Methylorubrum extorquens: one gene and its partner. The protein of the gene in region 1 binds, or shares a complex with, the protein of each later gene. Links are inferred from orthologs where the notes say so. Each region holds a gene or a part of one and is shown on either strand. Other genes may lie near its edges. The genes, in order: mfd and uvrA.

The links.
Region 2: the proteins of mfd (region 1) and uvrA are in contact, whole or in part, in a crystal structure (PDB 4DFC), measured with the Escherichia coli proteins. The link is inferred for Methylorubrum extorquens from one-to-one orthologs.

Annotation. Positions count from the first base shown.
Region 1 is NZ_JALJXF010000001.1:1,785,586-1,790,045, reverse strand. Bases 47-4,203 are described here. They hold mfd (transcription-repair coupling factor), read left to right. Parts: upstream 47-412; coding sequence 413-4,003; downstream 4,004-4,203. Other genes in these bases: J2W78_RS08505 (succinate dehydrogenase assembly factor 2), read left to right, coding at 47-217. Outside these bases: more of J2W78_RS08505, read left to right, coding at 1-46; J2W78_RS08495 (cold-shock protein), read left to right, coding at 4,355-4,460. UniProt on the Escherichia coli protein: Couples transcription and DNA repair by recognizing RNA polymerase (RNAP) stalled at DNA lesions. Mediates ATP-dependent release of RNAP and its truncated transcript from the DNA, and recruitment of nucleotide excision repair machinery to the damaged site.
Region 2 is NZ_JALJXF010000001.1:2,091,376-2,095,326, reverse strand. The notes cover bases 91-3,738. They hold uvrA (excinuclease ABC subunit UvrA), read right to left. Parts: upstream 3,405-3,738; coding sequence 291-3,404; downstream 91-290. Other genes in these bases: J2W78_RS09830 (DUF1772 domain-containing protein), read right to left, coding at 3,661-3,738. Also shown: more of J2W78_RS09830, read right to left, coding at 3,739-3,951. UniProt on the Escherichia coli protein: The UvrABC repair system catalyzes the recognition and processing of DNA lesions. UvrA is an ATPase and a DNA-binding protein. A damage recognition complex composed of 2 UvrA and 2 UvrB subunits scans DNA for abnormalities.

The DNA of each region.
Region 1 (4,460 bases):
TCGCGAGATGGACCTGATCATGGGCCGCTTCGCCGATGCCGAGATCGGTAAATTGTCCGAGGAGGAGTTGACGCAGTTCGAGGCGCTGATCGAGGTGCCCGACCGCGATCTGTTCCGCTGGCTCACCGGCGAGGACGCGACGCCGGAGAACTACGACACCGCCGTGTATCGCCGGCTCAAGGCGTTTCATCGGCACGACGCGCCGATCCACAACTGAACGTTTGCCGCCGCGGACAGCTTCCTGAGGACCCACCGGCATTCCCTTCGCACGAGCAGGCGGATGAAGGGGCGGCTCATGCCCCTCCGGAAGCGGCGCTCCCCTCTACCCGGCCCTCGCTGACGTGAGGGTCATCCTCCCCCCGTAAGAAGGGGAGGGCGACGACGTCGAGCGCACGCAGAAATCAACGAACCGATGGCCAAGCCCCAACCCAAGCCGCCCGCTCCGAAGCCGCAGACCGCCCGCTTCGCCCTGCCGAAATCGGCGCCGCTGACCAAGGCGCTCGATGCGATCAAGCGCGGCGACAGCCCGACGCTGGCCTCCGTCCCCGACGGCTTCGACGCGCTGGTGGCGGCCGATCTCGCCCGCGCGCTGTCCGGCTCGTTCGAGGGGCCGGCGGTGCTGGTCCACGTCGCCCGCGATTCCGGCCGCTCCAACGCCTTCCAGAACGCGCTGAAGTTCGTCGCCCCCGAGATCGAGGCGATGAGCGTTCCGGCCTGGGACTGCCAGCCCTACGACCGCGTCTCGCCGAACGGGGCCATCGCCGCCCAGCGCATGACCGCGCTCTCTCGGCTCACCCGCTCGCGCTCGTCGGAGGAGAAGCCCCGCATCCTCTGCACCACCGTCAACGCCTTGGTGCAGCGGGTGCCGCCGCGGTCGCGCGTGGCCGTCGAGACCTTCTCGGCGGCGATCGGCAACGTGGTGCCGATGGACAAGGTCGTGGCCTGGGTCGAGGCGAACGGCTTCCTGCGCACGGGAACGGTGCGCGATACGGGTGAATACGCCGTGCGCGGCGGCATCCTCGACCTGTCGCCGCCTGGCCTGCCGAACCCGATCCGCCTCGACTTCTTCGGCGACACCCTCGAATCGATCCGCGCCTTCGATCCCGAGACGCAGCGCACGGTGGGGAGCCTGCGCTCCCTCGATCTCGTGCCGATGAGCGAGGTGCAGCTCACCACCGAGACGATCCGGCGCTTCCGGCAGGGCTACCTATCGAGCTTCGGCGCGGCGACCCGCGACGACCGGCTCTACGAAACGGTGAGCGAGGGCCGGCGCTATGCCGGCCTCGAGCACTGGATGCCGCTGTTCTACGAGCACCTCGACACGCTGTTCGATTATCTCGGCGACGTGCCGATGCTGTTCGACCCGCAGGTCGAGGAGGCGGCCACCGAGCGGCTCGCCCTGATCCAGGACTATTTCCAGGCCCGCGAGGCGGCGCTGAAGAACCCGCAGAGCGGCGTCGCGCCCTACAAGCCGCTGCCGCCGCGCGCGCTCTACCTCACGCCCAACGAGTGGAAGAGCAAGGTCGAGGCCGGCACGGTGGCGCGGCTCACCCCGTTCGCGATGCCGGATTCCGACGCGCTTGCGGTGATCGATTGCGGCGCCAGGGCCGGGCGAAGCTTCGCGCCCGAGCGGGCCGACGACGCGGCCAGCGTGTTCGATGCGGCGGTCGCGCATATCCGCGATCTCCAGGCATCCGGGCATCACGTGATCCTTGGATCCTGGTCCGAAGGCTCGCGCGACCGGCTCTGCGGCGTGCTGACCGACCACGGGCTCAAGAAGCCGACGGTGATCAACACCTTCGCCGCGGTCAACGCGCTCAAGCGCGGCACCGATTTGGCGGTCGCGGTCTGGGGGCTGGAATCCGGCTTCACCCTCGACCGGCTCGCCGTGGTGGCCGAGGGCGACATCCTGGGCGACCGGCTGGTGCGCCAGAAGCGCAAGTCCAAGCGCCCGCAGGACATCATCCTGGAAGTGCAGGCGCTCCAGCCCGGCGACCTCGTGGTCCATGCCGACCACGGCATCGGCCGCTTCGTCACGCTCAAGACCGTGACCGCGGCGGGCGCGCCGCACGACTGCCTCGAACTGCAATATGCCGGCGGCCTGCTGCTGCTGCCGGTCGAGAACATCGAACTCCTGACCCGCTACGGCTCCGAGGATTCGGAGGTCGCGCTCGACCGCCTCGGCGGCGGGGCATGGCAGGCCCGCAAGGCCAAGATGAAGCGCCGCATCCTCGAGATGGCCGGCGACCTCATCAAGATCGCCGCCGCGCGCTTCGTCAAATCCGCCCCGCGCCTCCAGGCGCCCGATGGCCTCTACGGTGAGTTCGCGGCCCGCTTCGCCTTCCAGGAGACCGAGGATCAGGCCAACGCCATCGACGCGGTGCTCGACGACCTCAATGCCGGCCGCCCGATGGACCGGCTGGTCTGCGGCGATGTCGGCTTCGGCAAGACCGAGGTGGCGCTGCGCGCCGCCTTCGCCGCGGCGATCTCCGGCAAGCAGGTGGCGGTGGTGGTGCCGACCACGCTGCTCGCCCGCCAGCACTTTCGTACGTTTGCCGAACGCTTCAAGGGCCTGCCCATCAACGTCGCCCAGCTCTCGCGCTTCGTCTCCGCCGGCGATCAGCGGCAGAACCGTGCGGGCTTGGCCGAAGGCCAGGTCGATATCGTCGTCGGCACCCATGCCCTGCTCGCCAAGAACGTCGCGTTCAAGGATCTCGGCCTCATCATCGTCGACGAGGAGCAGCATTTCGGTGTCGCCCATAAGGAGCGGCTCAAGGCGCTCCAGGCCGACGTGCACGTGCTGACGCTCTCGGCCACCCCGATTCCGCGCACGCTGCAACTCGCCATGACGGGTGTGCGCGAACTCTCGATCATCGCCACGCCCCCGATGGATCGGCTGGCGGTGCGCACCTTCGTGACGCCGTTCGATCCGCTGCTGGTCCGCGAGGCGCTGCTGCGCGAACGCTACCGCGGCGGCCAGTCGTTCTACGTCGCCCCCCGCATCGAGGATCTGGCCGAGGTCAAGCGCTTCCTCGACACCGAAATGCCCGAGACCACCGTCGCGGTCGCCCACGGCCAGATGGCGGCGGGCCAGCTCGAGGACGTGATGACCGCGTTCTACGAGGGCAAGTACGACGTGCTACTCTCGACCACCATCGTCGAATCCGGCCTCGACATCCCCACCGCCAACACGCTGATCGTGCACCGGGCCGACATGTTCGGTCTAGCCGCGCTCTACCAGTTGCGCGGGCGCGTCGGGCGCTCGAAGGCGCGGGCCTACGCCCTGTTCACGACGCCGGCCAACCGCCAACTCACGACCCAGGCCGAACAGCGCCTGAAGGTACTCCAGAGCCTCGACACGCTGGGTGCCGGCTTCCAGCTGGCCTCCCATGATCTCGACATCCGCGGCGCCGGCAACCTCTTGGGCGATGCCCAGTCCGGCCACATCAAGGAAGTGGGCTACGAGCTCTACCAGCAGATGCTGGAGGATGCGGTCACCGCCCTGAAGGCGGGGATCGAGGAGCCGGTGGAGGAGGCGTGGTCGCCGACCATCGCGCTCGGCGCCCCGGTCACGATCCCCGAGGACTATGTCGAGGATCTCACCGTCCGGCTCGGCCTCTACCGCCGCCTCTCGACCATTGAGAACGACGCCGAGATGGAGAGCTTCGGCGCCGAGCTGATCGACCGCTTCGGGCCGCTGCCGCCGGAGGTGGAGCAGCTTCTGAAGATCGTGACCATCAAGATCCTGTGCCGCGAGGCCAATGTCGAGAAGGTCGAAGCCGGGCCGAAGGGCGTGGTGGTCCACTTCCGCGAAAAGTCCTTCGCCAACCCGCAGGGGCTCGCCGCCATGGTCGTGGAGCAGGGCTCCTTCGCCAAGGTGCGGCCCGACATGAGCGTCGTGTTCATCCGCGAACTCGACGGCATCCCGCGACGGCTGAAGGAGACGACGCAGATCCTGCGCGGGCTCGTGACAATTGCAAAGCGCGCCAAGAAGGCGGCGTGACCGAGCCTTCGCCGTTGGAGTGGGATCGACGGCGCAGGCGTGTCACGTGCAAGAGACATCGCGGCGCGGGAGATCTCGCTCAACTCACGCTGTGCGTTGATGAATCGCTTGAAGCGGCAGGTCATTTCGAGTGACGTGCCAACAATTCTTGCATCTCGAAAAATAAAACGAGCCTTGATAAAGCTTCATTCGAGTCGCATATAGATCTTATCGATGCGAGGCCGGATTTTCTGGGCCGTGACGCCTCCGCAGGGCGGTTCTCATTTTCCTTCGTTATCGGTCGAACGACATAGCTCGGCGCTGCATGGTGCTGGGCTCTCTAGCTACATCCTGCGGAGACAAGGACATTTTATGAGCATCGGCACCGTCAAGTGGTTCAACGAGCAGAAGGGCTTCGGCTTCATCCAGCCTGAGGACGGCTCGAAGGACGTCTTCGTCCACATCTCCGCCGTCGAGC
Region 2 (3,951 bases), 310 kb from region 1 along the record:
CGCAATCCATCTTGGACGGATGCCATCCCGCGAACGGGATTCAGGCGAAATAGTACATTGTCCTCAAGTCATTGACCGCCGCATCCGGCCGGGATCCTTCGGCAGGAAGGGCCGGGCAGTTGCGCAAGTGCGAATGCGGGTTTGGGGCTCGGCCGCACCGGCCGCGCCGTCACCAAGGGCCGGACCGGCCGGCTCAGCCGACCGAATCGCTCCCTCGGCCCGGCTCTCCGGCAGCGCGGGAACCCATCGCCATCAGGTTGCGCCGGCCCGCCCGCATCGGCCGGTGCGCCCTATTCGGCGGCCTGACGGCCCGTGGCGTTGGTGCGGCGGCGCGATGCGGCGCCTGCCTTCGCCTTGCCGGCGTCCTTGCCGGCGTCCTTGGCTGCGTCCTTCGCTGCCGTCCCGGCCGGGCGGCGTGCCAGCACCTCACGCAGGAAGCGCCCGGTATGGCTCGCCGTGCTCGCGGCGATCTCCTCGGGTGTGCCCTGCGCCACGACCCGGCCGCCGCCGTCGCCCCCCTCGGGGCCCATGTCGATCACCCAATCGGCGGTCTTGATGACTTCGAGGTTGTGCTCGATCACCACCACGGTGTTGCCCTGATCGACCAGCTCGTGGAGCACCTCCATGAGCTTGGCGACGTCATGGAAGTGCAGGCCGGTGGTCGGCTCGTCGAGGATGTAGAGGGTGCGGCCCGTGGCCCGCTTCGACAGCTCCTTGGACAGCTTCACCCGCTGCGCCTCGCCGCCGGAGAGCGTGGTCGCCTGCTGGCCGACGCGGACGTAGTGCAGCCCGACGCGCGCCAGCGTTTCCATCTTTTCACGAATGGACGGCACGGCCTTGAACAGGTCGGCAGCCTCCTCCACCGTCATGTCGAGCACGTCGGCGATGGACTTGTTGCGGTAGCGCACCTCCAGCGTCTCGCGGTCGTAGCGCTTGCCCTTGCACACGTCGCAGGTGACGTAGACGTCGGGCAGGAAGTGCATCTCGATCTTGATGACGCCGTCGCCCGAGCACGCCTCGCAGCGCCCGCCCTTCACGTTGAAGGAGAAGCGTCCCGCCTGGTAGCCGCGGGCCTTGGCCTCGGGCAGGCCGGCGAACCAGTCGCGGATCGGGGTGAAGGCACCGGTATAGGTCGCCGGGTTCGAGCGCGGGGTGCGGCCGATCGGCGACTGGTCGATGTCGATGACCTTGTCGAGATGCTCCAATCCGTCGATCCGCTCGAACGGGGCCGGGTGCTCCAGGGCGCCGTTGAGGCGCTTGGCCGCCGCCTTGTAGAGTGTATCGATGATCAGCGTGGACTTGCCGCCGCCGGAAACGCCGCTGATGCAGGTGAAGGTGCCGAGCGGGATTTCCGCCGTCACGTTCTTCAGGTTGTGGCCGCGCGCGCCCACCAGCCGTAGCATCCCGCGTCCGGGCTTGCGCCGGGCTTTGGGCGTGCGCACCGAGAGTTCGCCGGTGAGGTACTTCGCGGTGAGCGAGGCCGGATCCTTGAGGAGTTCCTCCGGTGTGCCCTGCGCGACGATCTCGCCGCCATGGATGCCCGCCCCCGGACCCACATCGACCACGTAGTCGGCCTGGAGGATCGCGTCCTCGTCGTGCTCGACCACGATGACCGAGTTGCCGAGATCCCGCAGGCGCTTGAGCGTGCCGAGCAGGCGCTCGTTGTCGCGCTGATGCAGGCCGATCGAGGGCTCGTCGAGCACGTAGAGCACGCCGGTCAGCCCCGAGCCGATCTGCGAGGCGAGCCGGATCCGCTGGCTCTCGCCGCCCGAGAGCGAGCCCGAGCCGCGGGCGAGCGTCAGGTATTCGAGGCCGACATCGACGAGGAAGGTCAGCCGGTCGCGAATCTCCTTGAGGATGCGGACCGCGATCTCGTTCTGCTTGTCCGTCAGCTTGCCCGAGATCTCCGAGAACCAGCGATGCGCCTCGCGGACGGAGAGGGCGGTGACCTGGCCGATATCCTGCCGGTCGATCTTGACCGCGAGCGCCTCGGGCTTGAGCCTCTTGCCCTCGCAGGCGGCGCAAGGGGTGGCGCTCATGAAGCGGCCGATTTCTTCACGAGAGGCGTCGCTCTCAGTCTCCTTGTAGCGCCGCTCCAAGTTCGGGATCACGCCCTCGAACGGCTTGTTGACCGAGTAGGAGCGCAGGCCGTCGTTGTAGTCGAAGCGCACCGACTCCTTGCCCGTGCCGAACAGGATCACCGCGCGGGCCTGCTCGGGCAGCGCCGACCACGCGACCGTCGTCTTGAAGCCGAAATGCTTGGCCAGCGCGTCGAGCGTCTGGTCGTAATAGGGTGAGGTCGATTTCGCCCAGGGACCCACCGCGCCGCGCTTCAGCGTGAGCGCGGAATCGGAGATCACCAATTCGGGGTCGATCCGCATCTCGTGGCCGATGCCGCCGCAGGTCGGGCAGGCGCCGAACGGGTTGTTGAACGAGAACAGCCGCGGCTCGATCTCGGGGATGGTGAAGCCGGAGACCGGGCAGGCGAAGCGTGACGAGAACGTGATCTTTTTGGGGGTTTCGCCCTCCGGCGCGTCGGCGAACTCGATGTCGGCGATGCCGTCGGCGAGTTCCAGCGCGGTCTCGAAGGAATCGGCCAGCCGCGCGGCGATGTCGTCGCGCACGACGATGCGGTCCACGACCACGTCGATGTCGTGCTTGAGCTTCTTGTCGAGCTTCGGCACGTCGTCGATCGCGTAATACTCGCCGTCGATGCGCAGGCGCTGGAAACCCTTCTTCTGGAACTCGGCGATCTCCTTGCGGTACTCGCCCTTCCGCCCCCGGACCACGGGCGCGAGGAGATACAGCCGGGTTTTCTCTGGCAGCTCCAGCACCCGGTCGACCATCTGACTGACGGTCTGGCTCTCGATCGGCTCGCCGGTGGCAGGTGAGTAGGGGATGCCGACCCGCGCCCAGAGCAGGCGCATGTAGTCGTAGATCTCGGTCACCGTGCCGACGGTGGAGCGCGGGTTCTTCGAGGTCGTCTTCTGCTCGATGGAGATGGCCGGCGAGAGCCCATCGATCTGATCGACGTCGGGCTTGCTCATCATCTCCAGGAACTGGCGGGCATAGGCCGAGAGCGATTCGACGTAGCGGCGCTGCCCTTCCGCGTAGATCGTATCGAAGGCGAGCGACGATTTGCCCGAGCCCGACAGGCCGGTGAACACCACGAACCGGTCGCGGGGGATCGTCAGATCGACGTTCTTGAGATTGTGCTCGCGGGCGCCGCGCACCGAGATGACGCGGGTGTCGCGCGCGCTCGGGCCCGCCGCGTCGAACAGGGCGGAGAGGCGCGCGTCGGCCTGCTCCTCGGACTTGGCCTTCGTGTTGGCCGTATTCCTCGCCGCCGTTTTGGCCGGCGTTTTGGCCGCGGTCTCGGCTTTGCGGGCTTTGGCTGTGGCCATGGACGACAAAATCTCTGCGACGATCCGAGCGACCCGATGCACGGCCGCCGACCTGTTCGGGCGGGCAGCGGGCGCGCCGCGCGAAGAACAGGTTCCGGGGACGGAAGATGGGTTCCGGGCGGCGTGAAACCACTAGAACGGAACGGGTACGACGGCAATGCCGGCCTAACGATCTCTCACGAGAGGCCCGTTGCACTGTCGCGTCTCGAGGGAAAACGGCCGGTAACCGGGCGTTTTGTGAGGTACTCTCAATCGCTCAAGCAACCGCCAAGGTCGCGAGTGTTCCGAACAGGATCAGCACGGCTGAGCTCCCGAGCGCGATGCGCCCCGCATGCAGGCGGCCCCAGTGTTCGACCAGGGTGCGGACCTCCGGCCCCGCCTCCGTCGGCACGATGGCGTCGAGGCGCCGGTTGACCGGCATGATCACGATGAGGGTGTAGGGCCAGTTCGCCACGAGCACGAGCCCGCCCGCGAGGAAGCCGAGCCGCCCGGTGAGCCACCACGCCAGCGCGGCGCAGAGGAAGCCGATGACGGCGAGACTTCCCTG